4 regions of the Rahnella sp. RFA10(1/100) genome follow, and region 1 is predicted to be linked to each of the others. Evidence: predicted binding sites of a transcription regulator. Region 1 holds the regulator's gene; each other region holds the start of a gene.
What was found. The regulator CRP, encoded in region 1, controls carbon source genes, mostly activating them, when cyclic AMP is high. The targets are predictions, from matches to a motif close to ATGTGANNNNNNTCACAT.

Region 1 (4,217 bases):
CAGCCAAACATCCTGTTATTGCCGTTACCGGTTCGAGCGGTGCAGGCACCACGACCACCAGCGTGGCGTTTCGTAAAATATTTCAACAGCTTGGCTTACGCGCTGCGGAGCTGGAAGGCGACAGTTTTCACCATTTCACCCGTCCTGAAATGGATGCGGCGATCCGTAAGGCACGCGATCTCGGGCGCCACATCAGTTATTTCGGGCCGGAAGCCAATGACTTTGGTTTGCTGGAAAAAAGCTTTATCGAATATGGCAAAACCGGCACCGGCCGTTCACGTAAGTATTTGCATACTTATGACGAAGCGGTTCCCTATAATCAGGTGCCGGGCACGTTTACGCCATGGCAGGCGTTGCCGGAACCAACGGATATCTTATTCTATGAAGGCCTGCACGGCGGTGTAGTGACAGACAAAATTGATGTCGCCGCCCAGGTCGATTTGCTGGTCGGCGTTGTGCCTATCGTTAACCTGGAGTGGATCCAGAAACTGGTGCGCGATACCGGGGAGCGTGGCCATTCACGTGAAGCAGTGATGGATTCCGTCGTGCGTTCGATGGATGATTATATCAGCTACATTACGCCGCAGTTTTCCCGCACCCACATCAACTTCCAGCGTGTGCCGACTATCGACACCTCAAACCCGTTCGCAGCAAAAGCCATTCCGTCACTGGATGAAAGCTTTGTGGTGATCCATTTCCAGGGACTGGACGACATCGATTTCCCCTATCTGCTGGCAATGTTGCAGGGGTCATTTATCTCGCACATCAAAACGCTGGTGGTACCAGGTGGGAAAATGGGGCTGGCGATGGAGCTGATCATGGCGCCACTGGTGCAGCGCCTGATGGAAGGTAAGAAAATCGAGTAAACTTTATTCCGCTGCAATCACTTCAAAGCTGTGGGTGATGGTGGCCGCTTTACCCAACATCAGAGACACTGAACAGTATTTTTCGGCAGAAAGGCTGACCGCACGTTCAACAATCTTATCGGTCAGATCCTTACCGGTGACGATAAAATGCAGATTGATATGCGTGAACAGACGCGGCGCTTCTTCGCGGCGTTGTGAAGTCAGCTTCACTTCACAATCACGCACGTCATTACGGCCTTTCTGTAAAATAGATACCACGTCAATTGCACTGCAGCCGCCTGCGGACATCAGTAACATTTCCATCGGGCTTGGGGCTTTATCGCCCGCGTTACCATCCATTGAAATCTGATGACCCGACGCTGACTCACCTAAAAAGGTCAGCCCTTCAACCCATTTGACACGTGCGTGCATGAACTATTCTCCCGGTGAATAAACTTTTAGAAATCTGCTCTCAGAGTACCCTTTAGACCAAAATCTGGCAACGTAACCCGATCGCCATCATGCTGAAGCGAGACAACAGAAGACAGCATCTCAAACCTGTGCTACAAACAAAGCCGAAACATACTTTCCAGTAAATTGCGGTGACGGTTTTTGCGGTTTAAGAACAGAACCCACGGTGTTAACAGCAATAAACAGGCTGTTGCACTCCGACATCCGCTTGCAGCATTTCTGGGGAGTTATATGCTGAAAGGGCGCTTTGGATTTGAAGTGCCATACAGGGAACTCTGAGCCCTGTGATTTTGGGCAGCGATAACAACAGAGGATAATAGCTAATGGTTCTCGGCAAGCCACAAACAGACCCGACTCTTGAATGGTTCCTGTCTCACTGTCATATACATAAGTATCCTTCTAAAAGTACGCTGATTCACCAGGGTGAAAAAGCCGAAACGCTTTACTACATCGTGAAAGGGTCAGTTGCTGTCCTGATTAAAGATGAAGAAGGCAAGGAAATGATACTGTCCTACCTTAACCAAGGTGACTTCATCGGTGAGCTGGGACTCTTCGAAGAAGGTCAGGAACGTAGTGCCTGGGTACGTGCTAAAACTGCCTGTGAAGTGGCTGAAATTTCGTATAAAAAGTTCCGCCAGCTGATTCAGGTTAACCCGGATATTCTGATGCGTCTCTCCGCGCAGATGGCCAACCGTCTGCAAGTGACGTCAGAGAAAGTCGGCAACCTTGCCTTCCTCGACGTAACCGGTCGTATCGCTCAAACGTTGCTCAACCTGGCTAAACAGCCTGATGCAATGACCCATCCGGACGGGATGCAAATCAAGATTACCCGTCAGGAAATTGGCCAAATCGTCGGTTGTTCACGTGAAACAGTCGGACGAATCCTCAAAATGCTGGAAGATCAGAGCCTGATCTCCGCACACGGGAAAACGATTGTCGTTTACGGCACACGTTAATCCCTCGAAAATTGGCGCGGCAGAATACTGTCGCGCCTTTTTTATGGGCTAAGCTTTACCCATGACGTTATGGCGAAAACTGTTTTACCATCCTGAAGTGAATTACGCGCTGCGCCAGACGCTGGTGTTGTGCCTGCCTGTTGGCATTTGCTGGCTGTTTGGCAACTTGCAAATGGGTCTGCTGTTTTCCCTCTGCCCGGCCTGCTGTAACATCGCCGGTCTGGATACCCCGCACAAACGCTTTTTCAAACGTCTGATCGTCGGCGGTTCACTGTTTGCCGTGAGCAGCATTCTGCTGCAACTGATGCTGGAAAACTGGTACGTTCCGCTGCCGCTGATCATGCTATCGCTGGCGTTATTGCTCGGCGTTACCGGTGAAATCAGCCCGTTACATGCGCGCCTGTTACCCGGCGCGCTGGTAGCCACTATTTTCACGCTGAGTATGGTCGGTGTGCGCCCGATGTGGCAGGCACCGGTGCTGTTCGCAGCAGGCACAGCCTGGTACGGGGTGTTTAACTGGGTGTGGTTTCGTATTTCGCAAGAACAGCCTATGCGCGAAACGCTCAGCCAGCTTTATCTGCAACTCGCGGATTATTTCGAGGCCAAGTACAGTCTGCTGACGCAACATACCGATCCCGAGACGGCGTTGCCGCCATTACTTACCCGTCAGCAGCAGGTTATCGATCTGATTGCCCTGCTTTATCAGCAATTACACATGCTGCCACAACACGGACATCATCATCACCATAAGCGACTGTTTCAGCTTTTTCAGGTTGCTCTCGATTTGCAGGAGCACATTACCGTCAGCCTGCATCAGCCGGAGGAAGTACAGAAACTGGTTGAGGAAAGCCATGCAGAAGCGGTAATCCGCCGCAATGCGCAGGTGATTTCCACCCGTCTTCGGGTGATTGCCGGCGATATTCTTTATCACCGTTTATCTGAGCGCTTTACCATGGCCAATGAGCTGGCTGCGCTGGAGAAAATCGCCGCGCGTAACCCGGACAATCCGGTTGGCCAGTTTTGTTATTACCATTTCAGCCGCATTGCGCGCCTGCTGCGGACCCAGCGCCCGTTATACCGGCGCGATCTGATGAGCACCCAGCCACGTCTGCCCTTCTGGACTGCGCTAAAAAGCTATCTTTCTTTCAAATCCGTGGCCCTGCGTAATGCCGCGCGTCTGGGCATTATTTTAGCGATTGGCAGCAGCCTGGGGCTGTTCTTCAATTTGCCCAAACCGTACTGGATTTTGCTGACTATCATGCTGGTCAGCCAGAACGGCTATAACGCCACGCGGGTCAGGATCCAGCACCGTGCGCTCGGTACGCTGGCCGGTTTGCTGATTGCTTCAGGATTGTTAAAACTGGCGCTACCGGAAAGCACCACGCTGCTGTGCATGCTGCTGATCACCTTGTTGTCCTATACGGTTTTACGCAAAAATTACGGGCTGGCGATGGTCGGCATGACGGTGACGGCAGTGTATACCCTGCAACTACTGGCGATGAACGGTGTGCATTTTCTGATACCAAGACTGGTCGATACGCTGCTCGGCTGTGCGCTGGCCTTCGGTGGCACCCTCTGGCTATGGCCGCAATGGCAAAGCGGTTTGCTGCGCCAGAACGCGCATCAGGCGCTGGAAACGTATCAGGACGCTATCCGTCTGCTGCTTGAGGAAAACCCCGACACCGCAAAACTGGCGTATACCCGTATGCGGGTCAATCAGGCGCACAATAAGCTGTTCACTTCTTTAAACCAGGCGATGCAGGAGCCCGGCTTTAACTCGCATTATCTGGCAGACATGCGGTTATGGGTGACACACAGCCAGTTTGTGGTCGAACATATCAACGCGATGACAATCCTCGCACGCGAACATTATATGTTGCCGGAAAAACTGGCGACGGAATATTTGCAGACCTGCGAAATCGCACTGCAAAGCTGCCAGCAACGA
Region 2 (4,217 bases), on a different contig from region 1:
TGGTCATGGGAAACCATGTGGTCGCTTGGCGGCTTTTTTTCCTGGATCATTCTGCCCTGGGCGGTCAGCTACGTGCTATTGCCTGATTTCCGGGCCTATTACGGTTCATTCAGTTTTGCCACTCTGTTGCCCGTTTTTCTGTTTGGCGCCATGTGGGGGATCGGTAACATCAATTACGGTCTGACCATGCGCTATCTCGGCATGTCGATGGGGATAGGCATCGCCATTGGCATTACCCTGATTATCGGGACGCTAATGACGCCTGTTTTGCAGGGCAAAATTGGCATTCTGTTTGGCACCTTAGGTGGCCAGCTCACCCTGCTCGGCGTATTTGTTGCGGTCATTGGTGTAGCCATTGTCAGCTATGCGGGCTTCCTGAAAGAAAAAGCATTAGGTATTAAAGCTGAAGAGTTCAATCTGCGTAAAGGGCTGATTCTGGCTGTAATGTGCGGAATTTTCTCTGCGGGGATGTCTTTCGCCATGAGCGCTGCAGTGCCCATGCACGAAGCGGCGCGCGCGCTCGGGATTGATCCGCTGTATGTCGCCCTGCCGAGTTATGTGGTGATCATGGGCGGCGGTGCGGTAGTTAACCTCGGCTTCTGCTTTATCCGTCTGGCAACACGTAAAACCCTCTCTTTGCGCGCCGATATGTCGGTGGCGAAATCCCTGCTGCTTACGAATGCGATCTTCTCCATTATTGGCGGCGTAATGTGGTATCTGCAGTTCTTCTTCTACGCCTGGGGTCATGCCAGCATTCCGGCAGAATATGATTACATGAGCTGGATGCTGCACATGAGTTTCTACGTCTTGTGCGGGGGCATCGTCGGTCTGGTGCTGAAAGAATGGCTCGGTGTAGGCAAAAAACCGGTACGTGTGCTTTGCATCGGTGCGCTGGTGATTATTCTGGCGGCAAATATTGTCGGTCTGGGTATGGCACTGTAAGCGCTGCATCGCTTAATGACCGCAGAATTTATTCTGCGGTCATTGAGGATAAAAGGATTTTACCGGCCTGCTGTGTAAAACGTTGCCGGTAGTCACGCGGCGAAACACCACTTGCCCGACTGAACACCACAGAAAAATAGTTACTGTCATCAAAGCCGCATTCAGCGGCCACATCACTGATTGTCATGTTGCCATAACGCAGCAAACTCATCGCCCGGCAAAGCCTCAGCTGACGTAAATAATGGGTCACACTCATGCCGGTGTGCTGCTTGAACAGCGAACGTAAAGCACGCGGATTAAGCTGATGTTGCAGGCAAAACGTTTCAAGGTGGAAGGGAGCGGCGATATTTGCCCGCAGGGCCATCAGCAATAAATCCAGCTGATGCGCATCCGGTAACGCGCCACTGTCCGGCCGCTGGCGAAAGCGTAATAACAAGAGTGCCAGCTGCATCAGCAGGGCTTCGCTCAGTTGCACCGAAAGCGGCTCCGATTTCATACACTCTTTAGCAAGCTCATCCACTTTATCACGCAAAACTGACATGCCAAGCGTACTCAGCCGCCAGTAACGTTGTTCCTGGCTGACATTCTCGCCCGGCAATAATTGCGACCAGTCGGCCGCCAGCCCGAAACGCTCACGGCAAAACAGCACATTATCCAGTGCCAGTTCGTTGACTGACTCATAGCTATGCCGGTCCCGTGAATTAATATAAAACAGGTCACCGCAGGTGATGGGATAAGGGATATCGTTCCAGACATGCAGACCATTACCGCGCCAGACAATAACCAGTTCATCAAAATCATGGTCATGACTCGGAAAGTCGGCCTGGGGATGGCGTTCAGCCACCACCACCGAATTCATGTCGGTCAGAAAGAAATCATTTTTATTCAATTTCAACGACATATTTGCAATCTCTCACCCGTTTGACGACAAAATAAACGAGGCAGTACTCAGGTAAACATACCGGAAACTGCGAGAGGTGCCGTTTAACGCAACTGATCACGCATGAGTTTTGGCGACACCGAAAATTCCCGACGAAACTGTGTCGAGAAGTGGTTACTGTCACTGAACCCGCAGGCATAAGCGATATCGGTAATGCTTTGATCGCTATGATGTAAACGACGGCGCGCTTCCAGCAACCTCAGCCGGTTAAGATACCGCTGCGGCGTCATGCCAGTGTAATGCTTCATCTGACGATGTAATGTTCGCAGCGCCAGTGAGAAGCGTTCTGCAGCTTCGGTCCAGTTGACTTCCTCACTGTAATGCGACTGGAGCCATTGCAAAAGTTGATTGACCCTGTTTTCCGAGGTATCTCGCAATTGTGGCTGGAAACAATCCTGATAAAGCAGGATCAGCAATTGTAAAAACAGACTTTCACGGGTCGCGATATGTTCCATTTCAACGCTGTCCGGCAGTGCTTCAAGTTGTGTAATGCAGTTCAGCACCTGTGAAAGTACACACGGGCTGAGCTGCCAGTGGATCTGCGACTGATAGTGATGTTCCTGAGGAAGGAAGTGGCTGACGTCCTGAATGAAACGGAACGCCTTTGGTGAGCGGAACAACACATTGGTCAGACGTAAGTTATCAACATTTTCAAACAGATGATGATCACTGGCTCGCACGAAACAGACCGCACCGGCCGTCAGTGTATAAGGGTTGTCGTTAAAGATATGCACACCTGATCCGCTTTCCACCAGCATAATTTCATGGAAATCATGGTAGTGCTCCGGGAATACATCTTGTGGGAGCCGGCGCTCAACCGTCACGGTCAGCTCAGGCGCCGCAAAATAATCATCACCTCTCAGTAACGTCATGTATCACCTCCGGTTCAAAATCACTGTGCTTCGGGGAACAACCCTACCCTGCGGCCTGCTTTCCTGCCTTCAAACCACGGCAGTAAAAGCATCATAAACGGTCATATTTCAAAGATTCCCTCTGCCCTGATGCAGATCTGCGGCAAAGATCACAATCGCTTATGCCGCATTACTCAGCTGCGGATAGCCCTGTTTCAGCCAGCTTTGGAGCATTATGTGATCTGCCTCGCATCTACCTTTTTAATGCTGCCATCCTGCCAAAACCGGTGGCAATCACCGGAAGGTGCCTTTCAGGCGCTCCTCCTACACTGGCCATATCTTCGATAAGGAATGGCCGCTATGACAACTCACCATCTTGCCGCTATTGACCTCGGCGCTTCCAGCGGCCGGGTGATGCTGGCGACATTTACCCGTCAGGATCCCGATCCGGCAGCAACGCTGACATTGAAAGAAATCCACCGGTTTCCTAATAACCTGATCCGCGTTGATGGTCACGATACCTGGGACCTTGATGCGCTGGAAAAACACATTCTTGAAGGGCTGAATCGCCTTGATGCGTCCGGTGTTCAGCTTGACGGTATCGGGATTGATACCTGGGGGGTGGATTACGTCCTGCTTGATGCTCAGGGGCAGCGGGTCGGTTTGCCGGTTGCTTATCGTGACAACCGCACGGAAGGCGTGATGGCGCGGGTGGAACAGCAATTTGGCCGTGAAAATTTGTACCAGAAAACCGGCATCCAGTTCATGCCGTTTAATACACTTTACCAACTGCGTGCATTGAGCGAACAGCAGCCTGACATCGTCAATAAAGCGGCTCACATGCTGATGATCCCGGATTATTTCTTTTACCGCCTCACCGGCAAACTGAACTGGGAATACACCAACGCCAGCACCACGCAAATGCTCAATCTCGCCACCGGTGACTGGGACGAAGACTTGCTGAAACTGGCGGGTGTACCACGCCGCTGGTTACAAAAACCCACCCAGCCGGGTCATTCCCGGGGAGTGTGGAAAAGCCCCCGCGGCCGCAGCGTGCCGGTATTCAGCGTCGCGACGCACGATACTGCCAGCGCGGTGGTTGCCGCCCCGCTGACCCGTTCACACAGCGCCTACCTCAGTTCCGGCACCTGGTCGCTGATGGGCATTGAAAGCCCGCAAGCCTTTAACCATGCTGAGGCACTTCACGACAATATCACTAACGAAGGCGGCATTGATGGCAGCTATCGTGTATTAAGAAATATCATGGGATTATGGTTGTTTCAGCGGGTTTGCCGCGAACTGAACATCCAGGATTTACCGTCACTCATCACGCTGGCTAAAAACGTCACGCCGTTCACTTATCTGATTAACCCGAATGAAGATCGCTTTATCAATCCTCCCTCCATGGTCGCTGCCATTCGTGATGCCTGCCGTCAAACGGGTGATCCGGTACCGGAGTCCCCGGCTGAACTGGCTCGCTGTAT
Region 3 (4,217 bases), on a different contig from region 1:
GTTACCTGCCAGCGGGGCTGTCATCAACAGCGCCGTCAGGAACTGGCTTGAAACGCTGCCGTCGACACTGACGTCACCACCACTAAAGCCACCGCGCAGGCGAAGAGGCGGATAGTTTTCCTGCTCAAGGTAATCAATCTGTGCACCGCCCTGACGAAGCGCATCGACCAGATGCCCGATCGGACGCTCTTTCATGCGCGGCTCACCGGTCAGCACCACATCCTGCTCACCCAGGCACAACGCCGCAGCCAGCGGACGCATAGCGGTACCGGCATTCCCCAGAAACAGCTCCAGACCTTTAGCATTGGAAAAAGCCGTGCCCAGACCTTCGATTTCACACTCTGTCCTGGACGCAGATAAATGATGCGTGACGCCCAACTGAGTCAGTGCTGTCAGCATATGGCGCACATCGTCGCTGTCGAGCAGGTTAGTCAGGCGGGTAGTGCCCTGTGCAAAAGCAGCCAGCAAAAGTGCGCGATTAGAAACACTTTTTGAGCCCGGTAAATTGATGCTGCCGTTAACCAGCGCAACAGGTTGTAATGTCAGGGATTCCACGCTTTCTCCAATTCTTTTTTTCATAAAATGACCCCGGACATTGAGCCGGGGTCATTTTTAAGGCTTCTTACTCAAGCATTCTGCGGGCCCGGAAGCCAGCACACTTAACCGTGACGTTTTTCGAATTCAGCCATAAAGTCGGTCAGTGCTTTTACGCCTTCAACAGGCATCGCATTATAAATAGATGCGCGCATACCACCAGCCACACGATGGCCTTTTAATGCATGCAGACCCGCTTCCTGCGCCTGATCAAGGAACAGTTTATCCAGAGAGGCGTCCGCCATCTGGAAAGGAACGTTCATCCACGAACGGTTCGCATCGGCGACAGGGTTGCGATAGAAACCGGTATGGTCAATGGCGCCATACAACAGTTCGGCTTTTGCGCGGTTGCGTTTTTCCATCTCACGCAGGCCACCCTGTTCTTTCAACCATTTGAACACCATGCCTGACAAATACCACGCGAACGTTGGCGGAGTATTGAACATAGAATCGTTCTCAGCCAGAACGGTATAATCGAGGATAGAAGGCAATTCTGTGCGCGCTTTACCCAACAGATCTTCGCGGACGATAACCAAGGTCAGCCCCGCAGGACCGATATTTTTCTGCGCACCGGCATAAATTACCCCAAAGCGGCTGACATCAATCGGGCGGGAGAGGATGCAGGATGAATAATCGGCTACCACGATTTTGTCACCAAAATCAGGCATTTCATCGATAGCGATACCATCAATGGTTTCATTCGGACAGTAATGAACGTAGGCAGAATCTGCACTCAGTTTCCATTCGCTCATTGGCAAAATACCACGTTTGCCATCGATCGTGGCGTTAACGTCAATCACGTTAGGCGTGCAATATTTTTGCGCTTCTTTGACTGCGCTGTGTGCCCAGTAACCACCGTCGATATAGTCAGCGGAGGATTTATCGCCCAAAAGGTTCATAGGTACTGCGGCAAATTGCGCACGTGCGCCACCATGACAGAACAGCACTTTATAGTTCGAGGGAATATTCAGCAGGTCACGGATATCCTTTTCGGATTCTTCAGCCACCTGGATAAATTCTTTGCTGCGGTGACTGATTTCCATCACCGAGGTACCCAGTCCGTGCCAGTTACAAAGTTCCTGTTCTGCACGACGCAACACTTCAGCCGGGATCATTGCCGGGCCTGCACTAAAATTATAAACCTGAGTCATTTCCCCTCACCACTTCTCTGAGACAGCCACATAGTAATCATTAATTTAACGGTTTTATCATCCGGGACAAGCAGTCTGCAACGGTTATTGATCATGAACTGATAAACAGCGATGAGAAGTTGGTCACAAGGTTCATTCCTCCCTGGAAAGCTGATTTTACAGGATTATCTGTTCACACCCGCACCGTGCTCAGCGCCCTCACCCAGGTGATATTCTGGCACCTTGAATAAGCAGCTTTTACACCGACTTTGAAGGATTTAATCAGGCTACACCGATGACAGGCATCGTGAGCATAAGCGTCCTCTAACCATTATACCTGCCGACCTCCCCGGTCCGACATCTTCATGCTGTCTGAAGCAGAGATCCGCCAGTGGTTACCAGATTCGCCGATAAGCTAAGCGCGTTACAACGCGATTACATTCTTAACACGAATACATGGAGCTCATGCGCAAAACCCCGTATCATTGCGCGTTTTTAGCACGCTCAAAAGTGAACTCAATGACCCAAACTTTTATTCCTGGTAAAGACGCGGCGCTGGAAGACTCCATTTCCCGCTTCCAACAAAAACTCACCGATCTTGGCTTTAATATCGAAGAAGCTTCGTGGCTGAATCCGGTTCCCCACGTCTGGTCAGTGCACATTCGCGATCGCGACTGTCCGCTGTGTTTCACCAACGGTAAAGGTGCCAGCAAGAAAGCCGCACTGGCTTCTGCTTTGGGTGAATACTTTGAGCGTCTGTCGACTAACTATTTCTTCGCGGATTTCTATCTGGGCAAAGAAATCGCTAAGGGTGATTTCGTTCATTATCCGAACGAGAAGTGGTTCCCGCTTCCGGAAGACGACAGCCTGCCGGTGGGTATTCTGGATGAGCGCCTGCATGCATTTTATGATGCCGATAAAGAACTGGTGGCCAGTGATCTGATCGACCTGCAATCCGGCAATCCTGACCGTGGTATTTGTGCCCTGCCGTTTACCCGTCAGTCAGATCTGCAAACTGTTTATATTCCAATGAATATCATCGGTAATCTCTACGTTTCCAACGGCATGTCAGCAGGCAACACTGCCAATGAAGCTCGGGTACAGGGGCTGTCAGAAGTCTTCGAGCGTTATGTGAAAAACCATATTATTGCTGAATCAATTAGTCTGCCTGAAATCCCTTCGGAGGTTCTGGCGCGCTATCCTGGTGTGGTTGAAGCCATCGCAAAACTGGAAGAAGAAGGTTTCCCTATCCTTTCTTATGACGCCTCGCTGGGCGGCAACTATCCGGTCATTTGTGTGGTTCTGTTCAATCCGGCTAACGGCACCTGTTTCGCCTCCTTTGGCGCACACCCTGATTTTGGCGTAGCACTGGAACGTACGGTGACTGAGCTGCTGCAGGGCCGCAGCCTGAAAGATCTAGATGTGTTCACCGCACCGACTTTCGACGATGAAGAAGTTGCCGAACATGCCAACCTTGAAACCCATTTCATCGATTCAAGCGGTCTGATTTCGTGGGATATGTTCAAGCAGGACGCCGACTATCCGTTTGCTGACTGGAGCTTCAGCGGTACCACTGAAGAAGAATTTGCGACCCTCATGGCTATCTTCGATAAAGAAGATGCTGAAGTGTATATCGCCGATTACGAGCATCTGGATGTTTATGCCTGCCGTATTATCGTTCCGGGCATGTCTGACATTTATCCTGCTGAAGATTTACTGCTGGCAAATAACAGCATGGGTGCGCATCTGCGTGATCAACTGCTGGCGTTACCAGACAGTGATCTGCCAAAAGAAACCTATCTTGAGATGATCACACAGCTTGATGATGAAGGTCTGGATGATTTTACCCGTGTTCGTGAGCTGCTGGGTATCGCCAGCGGCAAAGACAACGGCTGGTACACCTTACGTGTCGGTGAGCTGAAATCTATGTTGGCACTGGCCGGTGGTGATTTGGATCAGGCGCTGACGTGGGCTGAATGGTCGCATGAGTTCAACTCTTCTGTTTACAGCGATGAGCGCAACAATTATTACCGCTGCCTGCAAACCCTGCTGCAACTCTCTCTGGAAGCAGAACGCGAGCCGGCTCAGTACTATAACGCTTTCGTGAAAATGTATGGTCAGAAAGCGGTTGAGGATGCTTCAGCGGCTATCAGTGGAGAAGTCCGTTTCCACAGTTTGTTTGCTGTCGACCCTGAGCTGAAAGCATTACCTGCCCATCAGGCGCTGCTTGGCGCATATGAAAAGCTGCAAGTCGCCAAACGTCGCCACTGGTCGAAAGCCTGATCCACTGACACGATGAATCCTTTAAAACCGGCAGGATTTACTGCCGGTTTTTTATTTATAGAGCCAGTATCCGTTCACTAAAAACCCTAAACTTTTACTGTTCTATTTATGCACAAAAGTTTGACTCGGCCACTAAAATGACGTGTAATTCTGCGCAAAATAATACCCGCCTGTCTTTTTCACGGTAAAAATAGGACACTTATTTTTATA
Region 4 (4,217 bases), on a different contig from region 1:
GCATTGTTTTCCTGCCAATGGCGGTAAACGGCATTCACCTGAGCAGGAATAATATTGGCGATACCGGAAATACATCCGGCACTGCCTTCGGTGAAACCTTTGTAAATCAGTGAGTCCGGCCCGGTCAGCACATCAAAATCCGCAAACTGACGACTGACCTCATGGAAGCCGTGCAGGCTTTCCCACGAACCGGCGCTGTCTTTAATGCCTTTGATGTTCGGATGGTCGGCCAGCACACGCACGACCTCTGGCGTCAGCGTATTGCCGGTGCGGGCGGGAATATTGTAGAGATACACCGGCACGGTCAGCGCATCGGCCACCGCGCGAAAATGCGCGATCAGTTCCTGCGGACGCAATGCCGCAAACCACGGTGTAATCACTGACACGGCGCGCACGCCGAGTTTTTCAATCTGTTTGCCCAGCCTGAGTGTGTCACGGGTAGAAATCTCGCCGACATGCGACATCACGCCCGTGTCATCCCCTGCGGCTTCAAGACAGATTTCTGTTACCTGAATTTTTTCCTGCTCGCTGAGCATAAAAAATTCCCCGTTGGTGCCGTTGCAGAAAATATTATTACCTGCCTGTTTCTGGCGTTTTACCTGCTGGCGCAATGCGTCGCTATCGAGTTTTCCGTCAGCGGAAAAGGGCGTCACAATCGCGGTATAAACTCCGGTAATGTTATTCATCTTATTCTCTTCACGTCGTTGTCATCGGATACGAAATAAGGGGTTATCTGATGCTGCGGTAAATTTCTTCTATTTGGTTTTTCTCAACCGGCATGGGCACATTTTTAATCAAACGTTGTACCTCTATTGCCCCCTGCGACAAATAGGGAATGTCGTCAGGTGTGATATTCAGCTGGCTTAATTTGACCGGTAAATCCAGGCGATGTACCAGTGCGTCAAAATATTCCACCAGCGCATAGGATTTTTCTTCCTCACTTAATTTCCGGTCAGCGTCCGGAATTAAATCCCAGGCGCGGGCGAATTTACTGACCGCCGACGGTCGTACAAACGCCATGCACGGTGCCAGCAGAATGGCATTCGCAATCCCATGAGGAATGTGATATTTCCCGCCGAGCGGATAGGACATCGCATGCACCATATGCGTACCGGCATGGGCAATCGACGCGCCGCCGTAATAAGACGCCCACAGCATATCCAGCCGTGCTGCCAGATTTCCCGGCTCAGCGACGGCCGTTTCGATACTGGCGAACAGTTTCTTCATGCCGACCAGGGCAAAGTTGTCACTGACCGGACTGGCGATCACTGACGTAAAGCATTCGAACAGATGGCACAGCGCATCAATGCCGGTGGAGGCCGCGATGTGCGCAGGCATACTGGTGGTCAGTTCCGGCACCAGCGCCACATAATCAGGCAGCATCACTGGCGTAATAATGCCGACTTTGGTTTCCTTTTCCGGGATAGCCAGAATCGCGTTTGGCGTGGATTCTGACCCGGTGCCGGCAGTGGTCGGGATCAGCAAAGACGGGGTGCGGCGCTGCGGCTTTTCACCGGCCAGCAGGCTTTCCAGCGTGACGTTTTCATCGCCCGCACAAAGCAGGGAAAGCAGTTTTGCCACATCCAGCACGCTGCCGCCGCCTGCGCCAATCACCAGATCTACGACAGGCTTTTTCAGCGCGCTTAGGATCGCCGTCACGTCATGCTGGCTTGGCTCCGGCGGTACGTTATCAATTACCGTCACCTGACAGCCTGCTTTCTGCATCTGTGCTATCAGCGATTGCACCGGCGGCAGGCCGATAATGTTCTTATCGCTGACCAGCAGCACCTGTCGTTTTCCGGTCAGAAGGTAGCCAATGTCCTGTAATGACTGATAACCGCTGATGATCGTACTGTCTATATTCATGCCTGATTCCTGCCGTCTGAGTCTTTTGTAAGAGTGAGTTCAATCACCAAAGGTCGATATACCTCACATCGTCAGGGCAATTTATAGGCGAAATTGAAGTTGAATAATTTGATGTTGCTCACATATAATCAATCATGATTGAATATAATCACATCCAGTAAGATTAACCCAACCCGATCCTTTACGGAGCCATGATGGCTGAAACACTGACAATCCCGGCGTATCGCACGCCTGCCGCGCTTCTGGTTATCGCTGACGATTTTACCGGCGCGAATGACACCGGCGTGGCGCTTGTCCGCCAGGGGCTGACCGCGCATGTGCAGTTTGATATTCAGACTGAAGTGCAGAGGGGCAGCAGCGCAAGCGCGGTGATTTACAGCAGTGACAGCCGGGCGCTGAGCGCGGCACAGGCGGCACAGAAAGTGACTCTGGCTGTGCAGGCGGGAATGACAGCCATCTCTGGTCAGCATTGGGTGTTTAAAAAAATTGATTCCACTCTGCGCGGCAATTTAGGGGCAGAAACCGAAGCGGCGCTGACGGCGCTCAATTGCCCGCTGGCGATTGTCGCTCCCGCTGTGCCTGCACTTGGTCGTGTGGTGGCGGATGGTAAATGTTACGTCAACGGCCAATTGCTGACTGAAACCGAATTTGCGAGCGATCCGAAAACGCCGGTGCATACCGCCAGCATAGCAGAGCGACTGGCTGAACAGACGTCGCTGAAACAGCACCACGTCAGCCTTGAAGCGTTACGAAGCGGTGATTTGCACAAAGTGATATTTGCTCTTGTGGCGTCCGGCGTCCGCATTCTGATAGCGGACAGCGAGACGCCAGAAGATCTGAAGCTGATTGTTCAGGCCGCTGAAAGCCTGCCATTCAGACCGCTGATGGTGGGGGCTTCGGGTCTTATCCATGCGCTGACCGATGCCGCGTTGCATGACAATGAACATCCTCCGGTGATATCCGGTAAGAAATTGCCGTTGCTGGCAGTGGTCGGTTCGATGAGTGAAATCGCCTTGCAACAGGTGGCCTGCGTAATGCAGCACAGGGCGATTTCGCTGCTGGATATCGATGTTATGCCTTTGTTTTCAGATGAATTTATCGATATACAGCAAACGCTGGTCGCGCAGATTTCTCAAGCGCTGGCGCAGGGCAAACACTGTGTGATCCGCACGTCGCAGGGCGCAGAACAGCGGCACCGGATTGCGCAATTTTGCCAGCAATATGACATCAGCCGCTCGCAGATGGGCGAGCGGATTGCCGCCTTTCTCGGGCAACTGATCCGGCATGTCCTACAGCAGACGCATCCGGGCGGCATTTACCTTACCGGCGGTGATATCGCGCTGGCGGTGGTTCGTGCGCTCGGGGCAAAAGGTTTTGAAATTAAAGGACAAATTGCAGGCTGCGTTCCCTGGGGATATCTGCAAGGCAGTCAGATTCACCGGCTGCCGGTCATGACCAAGGCCGGAGGGTTCGGTACCGAAAGTACGCTACTTGAAGTTTTACGCTTTATTGAGGAGAAGTTGAGTGACTAAAATTATCGCAGTAACGATGGGTGACCCTGCCGGTATCGGCCCTGAAATTATCATTAAAGCGTTGGCTGAAGGTGAGCTTTCCGGCACGAAAGCGGTGGTGGTCGGTTGTGCCGCCACATTCCGCCGTATCCTTGGCTTAGGTATCACGCCTGCAGCGGAACTGCGTATTATCGATGACGTCTCGCAGGCGAATTTCGCGCCCGGTGTGATTAACGTTATTGACGAACCGCTGGCAAATCCTGATGCACTGGTGCCGGGCAAAGTGCAAAAAGAGGCCGGGGATCTGGCTTATCGCTGTGTAAAACGCGCGACAGAACTGGCCATGGCCGGACAGGTGCACGCCATTGCTACCGCACCGCTGAATAAAGAAGCGCTGCATTCTGCCGGGCATATTTATCCGGGACATACCGAACTGCTGGCGAAACTCACTGACAGCCGCGACTACGCGATGGTGCTTTACACCGACAAACTCAAGGTTATCCACGTCAGCACGCATATCGCGCTGCGTAAATTCCTCGATACGCTCAGTCACGAGCGGGTAGAAACGGTGATTCAGATGGCGGATACCTTCCTGCGTCGCGTCGGTTATGAAAATCCACGTATCGCTGTCGCCGGTGTGAATCCGCATGCGGGTGAAAACGGGCTGTTCGGTGATGAAGAAATTAAGATTGTCGGGCCGTCGGTAGAGAAAATGAAAGCCAAAGGAATTAACGTCTACGGTCCATGCCCGCCGGATACGGTTTTCCTGCAAACTTATGAAGGGATGTACGATATGGTGGTCGCGATGTATCACGATCAGGGCCATATCCCGCTGAAACT

Region 2: the regulator CRP is predicted to act here: its motif matches at 2,969-2,986, upstream of rhaB (rhamnulokinase).
Region 3: the regulator CRP is predicted to act here: its motif matches at 1,857-1,874, upstream of serC (3-phosphoserine/phosphohydroxythreonine transaminase).
Region 4: the regulator CRP is predicted to act here: its motif matches at 1,973-1,990, upstream of ETV65_RS12560 (iron-containing alcohol dehydrogenase).

What each region holds. Positions count from the first base shown of each region.
Region 1 is NZ_SEWR01000005.1:14,753-18,969, forward strand. It holds gene ETV65_RS15745 (phosphoribulokinase) at 1-866, shown strand, start outside; gene ETV65_RS15750 (OsmC family protein) at 870-1,277, opposite strand; gene crp (cAMP-activated global transcriptional regulator CRP) at 1,640-2,272, shown strand; gene ETV65_RS15760 (YccS/YhfK family putative transporter) at 2,334-4,217, shown strand, end outside.
Region 2 is NZ_SEWR01000003.1:614,613-618,829, forward strand. It holds gene rhaT (L-rhamnose/proton symporter RhaT) at 1-942, shown strand, start outside; gene rhaR (HTH-type transcriptional activator RhaR) at 971-1,843, opposite strand; gene rhaS (HTH-type transcriptional activator RhaS) at 1,927-2,754, opposite strand; gene rhaB (rhamnulokinase) at 3,094-4,217, shown strand, end outside.
Region 3 is NZ_SEWR01000002.1:447,250-451,466, reverse strand. It holds gene aroA (3-phosphoshikimate 1-carboxyvinyltransferase) at 1-555, opposite strand, end outside; gene serC (3-phosphoserine/phosphohydroxythreonine transaminase) at 660-1,745, opposite strand; gene ycaO (30S ribosomal protein S12 methylthiotransferase accessory factor YcaO) at 2,244-4,007, shown strand.
Region 4 is NZ_SEWR01000003.1:442,787-447,003, reverse strand. It holds gene ETV65_RS12565 (dihydrodipicolinate synthase family protein) at 1-686, opposite strand, end outside; gene ETV65_RS12560 (iron-containing alcohol dehydrogenase) at 730-1,866, opposite strand; gene ETV65_RS12555 (four-carbon acid sugar kinase family protein) at 2,058-3,398, shown strand; gene ETV65_RS12550 (D-threonate 4-phosphate dehydrogenase) at 3,391-4,217, shown strand, end outside.